2 regions of the Brucella sp. GW823-FHT04E01 genome follow, and region 2 is predicted to be linked to the other one. Evidence: predicted binding sites of a transcription regulator. Region 2 holds the regulator's gene; the other holds the start of a gene.

Region 1 (7,233 bases), on a different contig from region 2:
CGTGGCAGCCATTCATCTGGGACGGATGTCGCCACCCGCCTCGTGCAACCCACCCGGACGGCTGATCCGGAAACCGATTGCCGGCCCTTGCGAGCCAGCGCGCCGTCCCTATTCGGTTTTGCTCCCGATGGGGTTTACCGTGCCGTCTGCATTGCTGCAGACGCGGTGGGCTCTTACCCCACCCTTTCACCCTTACCCCGTCATCCCTGCCGTTTCGTTGCGCAACGGTACGGAAGACGGGGCGGTCTGCTTTCTGTGGCACTTTCCCTGGGGTCGCCCCCGCCGGGCGTTACCCGGCATCGTGTTTCCATGGAGCCCGGACTTTCCTCACCTGCCGCCTTTCGGCATATGACAAGCGCGGCTGCCCAACCGACTGACAGCGCGCATATAGCAACGATAGCGGAACAGTGGAACCGGATTCCGGAAAAAATCTGCAGTCACCGGAAACAGAAAAGCCGACAGTGTCTCCACTGTCGGCTTTCCGTTCACATCAGGCGGCCTGTACTCTACGCGACCGCCGACGTAAATCTGCATTCGCATCCTGAAAATGCATCAGAGAGCGCGCATATAGGCCTTGACCGAGCTGCAATATTTCGCCGAGGTCGGGTTCATACGCTTTGCACCGTGACCGGCATTGTACTTCAGGATCGTGCCGCAAGTGCTGCCGCCGCCGAGCTTCTGCGCCTGGGCCAGATACTTCATGCCGAACTGGATGTTCGTGGAAGGCTCATAGAGACCCTTGGCTGAACCCGTGTAGCCGAGGCCACGTGCGGTCGAGAGCTTGATCTGCATCAGGCCGATTTCACCGGCCTTGCCACGCACATTCGGCTGGAAATTGCTTTCGTGACGCACAACCGCATGGGCAAGTGCGGAAGGCACGCCATAGGTCGATGCGTAACGATTGATAATGCTCGAATAAGCGCCGCCGCTCTTGGCGTTACGAGCAGTCGTGTCCTTCGACTGCGAACGCTTAGCAGCAGAACCCTTGCCCGTAGAATTCTTGGCAGTCGGAGCCGCACGGCGGCTTACGACCGATGCCTTCTTCGGCGCTTTGGTTGGCTTTTCCGCCTCGGCAGTCTTGTTCTGCTGGCGTGCCTTGAGGAGAGCTGCGAGGTTGGTCGGTTCAGTTGAAGGGGCACTCAGTGCTGGATTCAGGCCAAACGAACTCATCGCGCCAACAAGGGCGCAAACAACAACAAATTTAATTTTCATAACCTACCGTCTTGGAACGTTTCTTTTCTCAGACTGTCTGTCTTGGGTAAAAACAGTCCTGTTTTTTGATCCCGCCCGATATGGGTTGTCAGGCCCTTGTCCGCTGGGATTGAGCGATGAAGTGCCGGGCAAATGCAGCCGAAGATTGGTTGTAAAAGTAAAATAGTCTTACAGGTTGTAACATTCGCGATTCACGCAAACGCGGCGTAAACCTTCGCCACAACCCTTCTGCAACCGGGCTGGATCGATCTATTTTTATGAAATCATTACAGAAATACGAATCAACGCTGGATAGAGAGATTAACCGCCCGCATCTCGTCAGGCGGTAACATTCTGCAGAGAAAAAATTAGCCTGTAGAGGGTATCTATAGTAGATACATCGGCCACCCCGTCCACATTTTGTGTCCGAAAATGTCGCTGAAAGGCCTTAATCACAGTCTCGGTGCCTTCATCGAAGACACCAGTGATGGCGATTTCGTAGCCATAAAGTGCCAGCATGGATTGCAACGCCTCAACCGGCTGGCCGTTTTCGCCACGTGCCAGAAACCGCCCGCCGCGGATCGACGTCGGCTCGATGTAGTGGCCGATACCCGCCTCGTGGAGCCGCTTCCAGGGAAAGTTATGGCCCGGGTCTGTCTTGCGCGAAGGTGCAATATCCGAGTGGGCCAGAACATTTTCCGGCTTGATGGCATGACGCTCGCATATATCGCGGCAGAGGCGGATGACCGCATCGATCTGCGCATCCTTGAACGGCGGATAGCCTTCGAGATTACCCGGATTGACGATCTCGATGCCGATGGAAGCGGAATTGATGTCCGTTTCGCCCTTCCAGAAGCTCTTGCCCGCATGCCAGGCACGGGCCTTTTCCGAAACCATCTGCACGATCCGCCCGTCTTCATGGACAAGGTAATGCGCGGAAACTTCCATATCTGGCGATTTAAGAACCTGCACGGCCTCTTCGGCAGTCGCCAGACCGGTATAATGGAGAATGAGAAAGGCAGGCACCTTGCCGTCGCGACGCGGACCGAAATTGGGTGACGGATCAAGCGTTGCACCGGCAAAATCGGGCCGGTCAAGCGCCAGCTCCCGCAACAACTCGCTCTCGATTTCGCGCACGCTGCTCATGCAGCCTCCAGATTCTTCTCAATGCTTGCCCAGGCAGCGTTTATCGCTGCCAGACGCCTGTTGGCAATGGTTATGAATTCAAGCGGCAAGCCCTCTGCCACCAGCCGGTCCGGATGATGTTCCTTGACCAGAGAGCGATAGCGCTTGCGGGCCATCTCGAAGGAAACGCCGCGCTCCAGCCCCAGAATGGCATAAGGATCATCAGCACCGCGCTGGACATGCCGGATCGCGATACGATCGAAAGCGACTTCATCATAGCCGAAAATATCCGCAACGCCTGCAAGGAAGGCCATCTCTTTTTCATGCACATAGCCGTCAGCGGTGGCTATATGAAAAAGACCGTCGAGGATATCCTCAAGCAGATGGCAATCGGGTTGCCCTTCACTGCACAATCCGGCGAGCTGACGCGCATAGGATTCATAGCCAGCGACATCCTGCTTGGCGAGATCGTAGAGCCGCGCGACATGCGCCGTCTCTTCCTTCGGCACAGCGAATATGTCCTGAAAGGCGCGGATTTCGTCCTGTGTGACGACCCCGTCGGCCTTGGCCATCTTGGCTGAAAGCGCGATCATCGCAATGGAGAAGGCCACCCGGCGCCGTGTATCGGCGTCACCTTCGAAAACGGTGCGCACGGCTTCGATAACGCCAGTAATGGCATTCGACGCCACGTAAGTGACAAACTCACCGATGCGAACCCAAATCGACATGGGACTTTTCTATAGAATTCCGAATGAACTGAAAACCGCCCAGGCGAGCGAAAGTCTAAAAAACAAACATTTAGAAAGAATATCAGGACATTGGCTTAGATTGTTGCCGAGTTCCGCAACGAACGCTTATTGCTGGGGTTCGCGTTCGTCGAAGGAACGCTGTGCGGCCGTGGCTGCTGCTTGTCCAGCCGTCTGTGCCTGCTGATCCGTCTGACCGACAGATTTTGCCGCAGCGACAGCATTGGTCCGTGCGCGTTCAATGGCTGCTGCCTTCTCTTCCGGGCTCACCACACCGGAACTGTCGCGGAGCGACTTGACCAGATCGGGGCCTTTCTCCGTGCTTCCACTTTCTGCCGGTTTGGCAGGCTGCGATACAGCAGCAGCGCCCTGCTCGCCGCCATTCGTGGTGGCAGCAGTCTCGTCGTCTCCTTTGCCGCAAGCGGCAAGCACAACAAGAACAATCGCAGAGATGAAAAACAGGAAGTTACGGTTCATGACAAAAGCCATAACCGAACCGAGCCTGCGTTGAAACACGGAAAACGCAGAATGCCCGTCTTTTCCCGACATGGTTGCTTTAACGTTCATCTCAATCCTAAAACCATTGGCTTAAAGCCATTGGCCTAAAGCCTTTGACCGAAGCCTATTGGCACGAATGGCGACCCGGAAACCGGATCGCCACCCGCATGCTAGTGCATTACGACTTCCCAACCTTAGTTGGAAGGCGCTGTCCCTGTACCTGGCGCCGGGGTAGCCGGTGCCGGAGTTGCCGGGGCTGGCGTCGTCGTCGTGTCATTGTTCGAGGGCGCTGCCGGCGCGGATGGTGCCGGTGCGTTGCTCGTGTCGTCCTTCTTGTCATTGCACGCTGCAAGGCCGAGAAGCGATACGGCGGCGACAGAAGCAATCAGAAACTTCTTCACGTTGGCTCTCCTTCCTAGATCAGGCTCGTTGGCCTGGTTTCAGGCATTAAATGGCAATATTGCCAAACGCCTCTCTCTGTTTTCTCCGTGCGTGACCGGTTGATCCGGCCAATCACCTTTACGGTCACTCATCGACACAGAAATCCCGTCGACTCGGACCGTCACACAAGAAAACGGCAACAGCGCGAAAAAGTTCTCTCAAATAGTCTTACCGACCGTAATAAAGCGACAGTATTACAGGCGTATAGCCGCATTCATCTGGTTTAAAAACCCGCAATTAATTCGTCACGCCCCTGTCATTGGACGATGTTTAACTTGGCAAAATCAAAGTCGGGATTCGTGCATTAGGGGAATTTTTGATGACACAGCAAGCATCAGCCGACACAATTCTAAAACAGGCCGTGACCCAGAACAGCGCCCTCTCGCGGGCAGGCTTTTCTGAAAGGCTGTTTGCCTGGCTGTTCAAAGGGCTGGTCTATCCGCAGATATGGGAAGACCCGGAAGTTGATATGGCGGCTCTGGCTATAGAGCCGGACCATCGCATCGTCACCATCGCGTCCGGCGGATGCAATGCCATGTCCTACCTGACTGCCGATCCGGCACGTGTGGAGGCGGTCGATCTCAATCAGGCACACGTCGCGTTCAACCGGCTGAAGCTTGCGGCTGTCAAAAACCTGCCCGACTACGATGCATTCTACCGATTTTACGGGAAAGCCGACGACAAGACCAATCTTGCCGCCTACAAGCGCTTCATCCGCCCACATCTGGACAGCGAAAGCCGCGCCTATTGGGAAAAACGCAAATGGAATGGTCGCCAGCGAATTTCCATTTTCTGGCGCGACCTCTATCGCCACGGCTTGCTTGGCGTCTTCATCGGCATGGGCCATCGCGTGGCGCGCCTCTACGGGATCGATCCGCGCGACATCTTGAAGGCGCGCACAATGGAAGAGCAGCGTAGCTTCTTCGACACGGCGCTTGCCCCGCTCTTTGAAAAACGCATGGTGCGCTGGGCCACAGCCCGCAAATCATCCCTTTTCGGACTGGGCATACCGCCACAGCAATATGATGCCCTTGCCACTGCAGGAAACGGCGACATGGCGCTTGTCCTGCGCAGCCGTCTTGAGAAACTCGCTTGCGGTTTCCCCCTTACCGACAATTATTTCGCCTGGCAGGCGTTCGGGCGCGGCTATAGCGGCAATGAGGAGACCGGGCCTCTCCCGCCCTATCTGTCGCGCACCAACTTCGAAACGGTACGGGCACGCGCTGATCGCATGACCGTACAGAACGCAAGCTATACCGATTTTCTCGCTGCCAAGCCTGCGGCATCCGTCGACCGCTATATCCTGTTGGATGCGCAGGACTGGATGAATGACGAGCAGCTCAATGCCCTCTGGAGTGAAATCACCCGTACGGCAGCACCAAATGCCCGTGTCATCTTTCGTACCGCAGCCGAACCGAGCCTGCTTCCAGGACGGGTGGCACCGCAGATTCTGGATCGCTGGGAATATCAAGCGGACGAATCCCGCGCCCTGCACGACCGCGATCGCTCGTCGATCTATGGCGGGTTCCATCTTTATGCGCTGAAGGATGCCTGACATGTCGCGCAGCCCATGGAGCGTTCAGGGTATAGACCATGCCAACCTCATGGATCGGGTCTACCGTCGTCAGCGGCACTTCTATGACGCGACCCGCAAATACTATCTTCTGGGTCGCGACCCCATGATCGCAGGACTGTCCGTACCCAAGGACGGCACAGTTCTGGAGATCGGCTGCGGCACCGGCCGCAATCTGATAAAAGCTGCAGAAAACTACCCCGATGCAAAACTCTTCGGCATCGATATTTCAGCAGAAATGCTGGATACGGCACGCCGGGCGGCGGAGCGCGCTGGCATCGAAGATCGCGTCCGGCTTGATCGTGCGGATGCGGCCCAGTTCGATCCAGAACGACTGTTCGGGCAAGCCGGCTTCGACCGGATTTTCATTTCCTATGCCGTATCGATGATACCGCAATGGCAGTCGGTCATTCGTGAGAGCATCCGGCACCTCAATGCGGGCGGAGAATTGCATATCGTCGATTTTGGCGATCAGGCCCGGCTGCCGCGCTGGTTCGGAAAGGCACTCTTCCAATGGCTGGAATGGTTCCATGTCACCCCGCGCAGCGACTTGTTCGCGGTTTGCGACCAGCTTGCGCAGGAACGCAGTGCTGTCGTTGAGAAGCGCATTCTTTATCGCGGCTTTGCCTGGATAACGGTTGTTCGTTCGACAATGCCACCCTCTGCCACAGATTAGCACCAAACTTGCCCGCCAGACTGGTGACGTCCGCCTCCGGATCGCGTAACCGTTAGAAGACTGATTCGCGACACGGAACCACTATATGAACCGTCTGGCCAGCTGCAGCATTCTCGCCCTCGGCGCTTTACTTCTCTCCGCCTGCACGACGGTGGATTACGACTTTTCCGACGTAAAGAAATCAGGCGGCTCGGTGGCCCGGATCGCACCGCCGTCCGGCTCGGTAAAGGCACCGCGCTTCGGTGATCGCGACCCGCACGACTGGACCGGCAAAACGCCCTGGCACTATCCGATCCACGGCACAGACGTTTCCAAATATCAGACCAACATTGACTGGAGCGCCGTGCGCGCCAGCGGCATTTCCTTCGCCTTCATCAAGGCGACCGAAGGCGGTGACCGCGTCGACGACCGTTTCAAGGAACACTGGAACGGCGCCCATCAGGCAGGCATCGCACGGAGCGCCTATCACTTCTACTATTTCTGCCGCCCGGCCATCGAACAGGCCCGCTGGTATATCCAGAACGTGCCGCGTGATCCGAGCGCGCTTCCACCCGTTCTCGATATGGAGTGGAACCCGCAATCGCCGACCTGCAAGCTGCGCCCCAACGCAGCCGTTGTGCGCAAGGAAATGCGCATCTTCCTGCAGGCGCTGGAAAAGCATTACGGCAAACGCCCGATTGTTTACACGACGGTCGATTTCTTCGATGACAACGACTTGCGGCAGATGGCAGACTATCCGTTCTGGCTGCGCTCCGTTGCCGGTCATCCGGACGAGAAGTACGGCCCGCATCCGTGGACGTTCTGGCAATATACCGGCACCGGCTCAATTCCCGGCATTAAGGGCGACGCCGATATCAATGTCTTCGCAGGCGATGCCAACTCGTGGAAAAAGTGGCTGGAAAGCAACAAGGTCCGCTAACACGGCGCAGTTTGGCAGTTCACACCAAGTTTTGCTTCATTTCCGGGGCTTGTTGGGGCAATAG
Region 2 (7,233 bases):
TCCCCTTCGTGTCCTCGCTCTCCGATGACATCATCACAGCCGTGCCGCGGACATTGCGCGACGGTTCGCTTGGTCTTGGCGCAACCCGCTCCGAAACCGTCAAACGTGTTGTCCTTCCTGCCGCTTTGCCCGGAATTGTCGGCGCGCTTCTGATGACCGCATCCCGCGCCATCGGCGAAACCATGATCGTGGTTCTTGCCGCCGGTGTTGCGGCACGCATCAACATCAATCCTTTCGAGGCGATGACCACCATCACGGTGAAAATCGTCAACCAGCTCACCGGCGATCTGGAGTTCAACTCGCCGCAAACGCTGGTGGCCTTTGCACTCGGCATCACGCTTTTCGTCCTGACGCTGATCATGAACATCTTTGCGCTGCATATCGTGCGCAAGTACCGGGAGCAGTACGAATAATGACCGATACGACCTTCAACGCCAGTGGCGCCACGGCACAGCCAACGCGCCGCGATATCGGACTGAAACGCCGCTACGCTGCCGAACGTCGCTTCCGCTATTACGGTATTGCTGCGATCGCCATCGGCGTGTTCTTTCTGTGTGCGCTCCTCTTCTCGGTCTTTTCCAAGGGCTATACAGCCTTCTGGCAGACGACGCTTTATCTGCCGGTCAAGCTTGAAGAAAAGGTGATTGACCCGGGCAACAAGCGCGCGACCGATCCGAATGTGCTGATCACGGCCAATTATCCGCTGCTGGTGCGCAATGCATTGGCCGAAAAACTGGGTGTTGCTGCGACAGACCGTCCGGCAATGCGTGATCTGGGCCGCTTCTATTCCGACGGCGTGCGCATTCAGCTGCGCAAGATGGTGATGGACACTCCATCGCTCATCGGCACGACGCAGACCGTTCCTGTTCTGGCCGGCGCCGACATCGATTCCGCCTTCAAGGGGCAGATCGACCTTTCCGTGCCGGAGACGAGCCGCAAGGTTTCTGACCGTCAGGTGGGCTGGATGAAGATGCTTTCGGAAGAAGGCGTCATGAAGGAGGCCTTCAATACAGGTCTCTTCACCTTCGGTGCCTCCAGCCGTCCGGAAACCTCCGGTCTCGGCGTCGCGCTTGTCGGTTCGCTCTACATGATGCTGATCGTTCTCGGTCTGTCGCTGCCTATCGGCGTCGCCGCTTCGATCTATCTGGAAGAGTTCGCCAAGAAGAACCGTTTCACCGACATGATTGAGGTGAACATCAACAATCTGGCAGCGGTTCCGTCCATCGTGTTCGGTCTGCTCGGGCTTGCTGTCTTCATCAACTTCTTCGGCCTGCCGCGTTCGGCGTCACTGGTCGGTGGTCTGGTGCTGACGCTGATGACGCTTCCCACCATCATCATCGCGACCCGTGCCGCCCTTCGCGCGGTGCCGCCGTCGATCCGCGCTGCGGCCCTCGGTCTTGGTGCATCGAAAACACAGATGGTGTTCCACCACGTCCTGCCGCTTGCCGCACCCGGCATCCTGACGGGAACGATCATCGGCCTTGCCCATGCGCTTGGTGAAACCGCACCGCTTCTTCTCATCGGCATGGTGGCTTTCGTCGCCGACGTGCCGTCCACGCCAATGGATCCAGCGACGGCATTGCCTGTACAAATCTACATGTGGGCGAATGAAGCAGAACGCGCCTTTGTGGAACGCACGTCAGGCGCTATCATCGTCCTGCTTCTGTTCCTTGCCGTGATGAATATTGCAGCAATCATTCTGCGCCGCCGCTTCGAGCGCCGCTGGTAAACGGGAGTCGAAAGCTATGAACCTGATGACTGAACGATCTCTCGAGAAAGCCGTAGGAGAAAAGATGAACGCCAACGCCAATTCCATAAAGATGCGCGGCGACAAGGTTTGCGTATTTTATGGCGAGAAGCAGGCGCTGTTCGACGTCGATCTGGAAATCCAGGAAAAGATGGTCACGGCGCTGATCGGCCCTTCGGGTTGCGGCAAGTCTACCTTCCTGCGTTCGCTTAACCGCATGAACGATACGATCGAAGGCTGCAAGGTCGGTGGCAAGATCACGCTCGACAATGAAGACATCTACGATCCGAAGATCGATGTCGTCGAACTGCGCGCCCGTGTCGGCATGGTGTTCCAGAAGCCGAATCCGTTTCCGAAGTCGATTTATGAAAATGTCGCCTACGGCCCACGCATTCACGGTCTCGCCCGCACCAAGGCCGATCTTGAAGAAATCGTCGTGACGAGCTTGCAGAAGGCGAGCTTGTTCGAGGAAGTGAAGGATCGTTTGCACGATGCGGGCACCGGTCTTTCGGGCGGCCAGCAGCAACGTCTTTGCATCGCACGCGCGATTGCGGTGAGCCCGGAAGTCATTCTCATGGACGAACCGTGCTCGGCGCTCGACCCGATTGCGACCGCGAAGGTGGAGGAGCTGATCGACGAACTGCGCCAGAACTATACGATTGTGATCGTCACGCACTCCATGCAGCAGGCCGCGCGTGTTTCGCAGCGCACCGCCATGTTCCACCTCGGCAATCTGGTCGAAGTGGGTGACACGGAAACCATGTTCACCGCGCCGACCGAAAAGCGCACGCAGGACTACATTACCGGACGCTTCGGCTGATCCGGAACTGCGCTTCAACAGATAGACAGTGCGGCTTCCCCGCAATTTATATTACGAGGTCTACTATGCCGTCTCAGCATACCGTTCGCTCCTACGACGAGGAATTGAAGTTTCTCTCCCATAAGATCGCCGAAATGGGCGGACATGCGGAACGTATGGTCGAGCAGTCGGTCGCCGCTATCGTCAATGCGGACAATGCGCTCGCACAGCGCGTCATCTCCGACGATCTCATTCTCGATGCCAGCGAGCGCGAGATTGACGACAAGGCTGTGATGATTATCGCCAAGCGTCAGCCCATGGCTGTGGACCTGCGCGAGATCATCGGCTCGATCCGCATCTCTGCCGATCTGGAACGCGTGGGCGATCTGGGCAAGAATATCGCCAAACGCGTTGCCGCCGTTTCGGAATCACGCCAGCCGGTAAAGCTTTATCGCGGGCTCGAAACACTCGCCGAGCTGGCGCTGACCCAGCTCAAGGATGTTCTCGACGCCTATGCGTCGCGCTCGGTGCAGCAGATCAATGTCGTTCGCGACCGCGACGACGAGATTGATGCCATGTACACGTCACTGTTCCGCGAGCTGCTGACCTACATGATGGAAGATCCGCGCAATATTTCCGCCTGCACGCATCTTCTGTTCTGCGCAAAGAATATCGAGCGTATCGGCGATCACGCGACCAATATTGCGGAGACCGTCTACTACATCGTGACCGGCCTGCAAATGCCGGCCGAACGACCGAAGGAAGACCTGAGCCACGGTATTGTCGTGGATGAGGCGCGTAAACCCTGAACTACAGCCGACCGGACCACGGTCCGGCGGTTGAAAATGAGTGAATAGCGCGGCGGCACGCGGTCGATTGGGGGGATTGTATCCACCGCCCGCCGAATTTGGATAGGGAAATACTGGATGTCACAGGCACCCAAAATCGCTGTGGTAGAAGACGAAGAGGCGCTGAGCGTTCTTCTTCGCTATAATCTTGAGGCAGAGGGCTACCAGGTCGATACAATGCTGCGCGGCGACGAAGCCGAGATCGCCTTGCGCGAGAACGTACCGGATCTGCTCATTCTGGACTGGATGTTGCCGGGCGTATCGGGCATCGAGCTTTGCCGTCGCTTGCGCCAATGGCCGGAAACCGAACGCCTGCCCATCATCATGCTGACGGCACGTGGCGAGGAAAGCGAACGTGTTCGCGGCCTGAGCGTCGGTGCGGACGACTATGTCGTGAAGCCATTTTCGACGCCGGAACTGCTTGCGCGCGTCAAGGCGATGTTGCGCCGGTCGAATCCGAGCATTCTTTCGCACGTGCTGAAAGTGGGCGATCTGGTTCTCGACCGCCAACAGCATCGTGTCTATCGCAAGGAAAAGGAAGTTCGTCTCGGACCAACGGAATTCCGCCTGCTCGAATATTTCATGATGTCGCCCGGTCGTGTCTTCTCGCGTAGCCAGCTTCTGGATGGCGTTTGGGGACCGGATATCTATGTCGACGACCGCACGGTGGACGTCCATGTCGGACGGCTGCGCAAGGCGATCAATGTCGGTCGTGCGCTCGATCCGATCCGCACCGTTCGGGGTGCGGGTTATTCTTTCGGGTGACCGCTGCGGTCATCTCGGCGTCAGGAATTGAACTTGTCCGACCCGCCACGGTATCCGTGGCGGGTCGTTTTTGTCCAAGACCCAGCTTTGCAAGGTGCGGATCGTGCTCGCCCGATTCGCATTGCAACAACCCGAAACGGGTCTCAAAAGCATAATCTCACGCGATGTTACAAATCTGTTGTCAAAGTTGACAAAGAGCAATGGAACCGGCCTGGAAGCAGAAATTCTGCAGAAGATTTGAAACACCACGAATGTGTATGCAAAAAATGTACAAGCAAAGGCGAATTAAGGCAGCGATATGGCGTGTATTGCGAGACTTTGAATCTCGTTAAATCAATATCTTACCTGAATCGCTAATTCTTGTTAAGGAATTGTTAATATATTTAAAGGGCTTGTAGGCACATTCGCAATCTCGATTCGGAATTGTTTTAGGACTTTTCAGCGGTCTCCAGCATTGTTGGGATTTGACCCGTCGCCTTTTTTTGGCCTAAAAATTCCAAAACCTTGAATTCGATTGAGCGACTGTAGGACGTGTGATTTTGATCTTCGTCCTCTTTGACTTGCACCGCAGTCAGACGTTCGCGCGCATCGTTCCAGATGTGTTCGCCTGAATGGATGACTGGATCAGTTAAGGGTCCTAACATGAGACTGAGCCATTGACGCGCGCCGCGAAGTGGAAATTGCCCGCTCTTATCGGGCTGGTGATTGCGCCTTTCGTGGTGACCGGTTGCACGACAACCGGAACCTCGGGAAAAGCCAATTCGGAAAAGACGGCGGCAAGCCACGTCAAATCCGTCAATGGCGTGAAGACCTACACCTACACCGCACGGGACAAGAATTGCCTTGAACGTGCGATGTTCTTCGAATCCAATCGTTCGAGTTCCGACGGTCTTCTGGCTGTTGGTACGGTCGTCATGAACCGTCTCGCGTCGGGACGTTATCCGGATACGATTTGCGGTGTCGTCGGTCAGAAGAACCAGTTTGCGCCCGGTGTGCTTACCCGCCAGATGAATTCCAAGGCGCTGCCTGATGTTCAGGCCGCTGCTGACGCGGTTCTGAAGGGTGAGCGTCATCCGAAGCTCAAGAATGCCATGTTCTTCCACACGGCGGGTCTGAAGTTCCCTTACAACAATATGCATTACGTGCTCGTAGCCGGTGGAAATTCCTTCTACGAGAAGCGCAATCGCGACGGCTCGCTGCAAAATCCGGTCCCGCAGGAGCCATACAATCTGGCTATGGCCTATTCGCCACAATCGCCTTCCGTTCCACAGGATCCGTCTTATGATGTGACCTTGCCACAGACCGGTCCAGTTCCGGGAACGGAACCGACCGTTCAGGTGGCACTCGCGGAAGCGGCAAAGGCTCAAAGTGTGGAACAGAGTACTGGCGCTGGTCCGCAGGCCCGTGGCGAACGACTGGCACGCCATCGCGGTGTGGCTGCACCTCAGCAGGAACAGCATATGCAGGTGGCCTCCTACCAGCCGCAATTCGATACGACAGCCCCGCAGCCGACATCGCTTGGCTATGCTCCGGCAAGCCAGAAGCAGGCTGACGCCATTGGCGCGCTTCTTCTGTCTCAGGACCGTCCAGAAGCACCGCTATAAGAGGCGATTTTACAATCAGATAATCTGCAACGCCGGTCTGGTTCTACCTGACCGGCGTTTTGATTTTTCTGGCTGATTGTCGTCGCTTTCCGGCGAAAGTTTCAGCGATAGATCGGGCGATAGATCACCATCGGAGTGTCGTAGAAATCGACCTGATCCTGCCAGGCACGCCGGTCAGCTCTGCGATCGAGGTCCAGTCGCATGAGACAGTTGGCGAAAGCGTCAGTTTTGGCCTTGAAGCCATAGCTGCGGCAGGTCTGTTCGTCGGCCGCACGACGTTGTTCAGGTGTCATGGTCACGCAGCCCGCCAGAAGGCCGATAACGCCCAGCAAAATAAGCATTTTCTTATTCATTACTGTCTGCTTTCTCCTGCAACTGACTGCAGAATTACTATACTGCAAAGGCAGGAAAAAAGGTGGTGAAATTATGCCGTCTGATAAACTGTCGGTGATTCCATATCCAAAAAGGTCTTCCACCCATGGCTCATGAACAGCTGAACCCAGTCATCGATCCGGTGAAACTCGAACGTCTCGCGGAAGTCGCCGTTCGCGTTGGTCTGCAATTGCGCGAGGGGCAGGATCTCGTCATTACCGCGCCGGTCGTGGCCTTGCCGCTGGTTCGCCTTATCGCCAAGCATGCTTACAAGGCTGGAGCCGGACTGGTAACACCATTCTTCGCGGATGACGAAATGGCGCTTGCGCGTTACGAGAACGCATCCGACGCAAGTTTCGATCGTGCGGCGAGCTGGCTCTATGAGGGAATGGCGAAGGCCTATTCGGATGGCGCTGCCCGTTTGGCCATTGCAGCTGATAATCCGATGCTGCTCTCCAGCCAGGACCCGGCCAAGGTTTCACGCGCCAACCGGGCCAACTCGAAAGCTTATCAGCCGGCTCTCGAAAAGATTGCCGGTTTCGACATCAACTGGAACATTGTCTCCTATCCCAATCCGGCATGGGCGAAGCTTATGTTTCCGAACGAACCGGCGGACATCGCGACCCGCAAGCTGGCCGATGCGATCTTCGCGGCTTCGCGCGTCGATGTCGATGATCCGGTCGGCGCATGGGCGGCACACAATGCAGCGCTTCGCACCCGCACCCGCTTCCTGAACGGCAAGGCTTATAGCGCCCTGCATTTCAAAGGTCCGAACACCGATCTGACGGTCGGACTTGCCGACGGTCATGAATGGCACGGCGGCGCGTCTACGGCGAAGAATGGGATTACCTGCAATCCGAACATTCCGACGGAAGAAGTGTTCACCACACCTCATGCACTACGGGTCGAGGGCTATGTGACGAGCACCAAGCCTCTGTCGCATCAGGGCACATTGATCGAGGATATCGCGGTTCGCTTTGAAGGTGGACGAATTGTCGAGGCGAAGGCAAGCCGCGGTGAAGAAGTGCTCAACAAGGTGCTGGATACGGATGAAGGTGCCCGTCATCTGGGTGAGGTGGCACTGGTGCCGCATTCCTC

The links. Region 2 encodes PhoB, which activates phosphate uptake and scavenging genes when phosphate is short. Its sites were predicted from a motif close to TGTCATNNANCTGTCAT; they were not measured.
Positions count from the first base shown of each region.
Region 1: a site for PhoB is predicted at 4,245-4,261, ahead of AC1RHM_RS03590 (BtaA family protein). Genes of this name have one in related genera too.

Region 1 covers NZ_JBXAIK010000001.1:709,011-716,243, forward strand. Annotated here, with positions in the region: RNA gene rnpB (RNase P RNA component class A) at 1-377, opposite strand, end outside; gene AC1RHM_RS03565 (lytic transglycosylase domain-containing protein) at 553-1,212, opposite strand; gene AC1RHM_RS03570 (N-acetylmuramoyl-L-alanine amidase) at 1,531-2,337, opposite strand; gene AC1RHM_RS03575 (J domain-containing protein) at 2,334-3,044, opposite strand; gene AC1RHM_RS03580 (hypothetical protein) at 3,171-3,629, opposite strand; gene AC1RHM_RS03585 (hypothetical protein) at 3,755-3,961, opposite strand; gene AC1RHM_RS03590 (BtaA family protein) at 4,321-5,556, shown strand; gene AC1RHM_RS03595 (class I SAM-dependent methyltransferase) at 5,558-6,250, shown strand; gene AC1RHM_RS03600 (glycoside hydrolase family 25 protein) at 6,336-7,169, shown strand.
Region 2 covers NZ_JBXAIK010000004.1:681,159-688,391, reverse strand. Annotated here, with positions in the region: gene pstC (phosphate ABC transporter permease subunit PstC) at 1-413, shown strand, start outside; gene pstA (phosphate ABC transporter permease PstA) at 413-1,729, shown strand; gene pstB (phosphate ABC transporter ATP-binding protein PstB) at 1,794-2,567, shown strand; gene phoU (phosphate signaling complex protein PhoU) at 2,633-3,355, shown strand; gene phoB (phosphate regulon transcriptional regulator PhoB) at 3,473-4,159, shown strand; gene AC1RHM_RS18340 (cell wall hydrolase) at 4,816-5,763, shown strand; gene AC1RHM_RS18335 (hypothetical protein) at 5,865-6,116, opposite strand; gene AC1RHM_RS18330 (aminopeptidase) at 6,242-7,233, shown strand, end outside.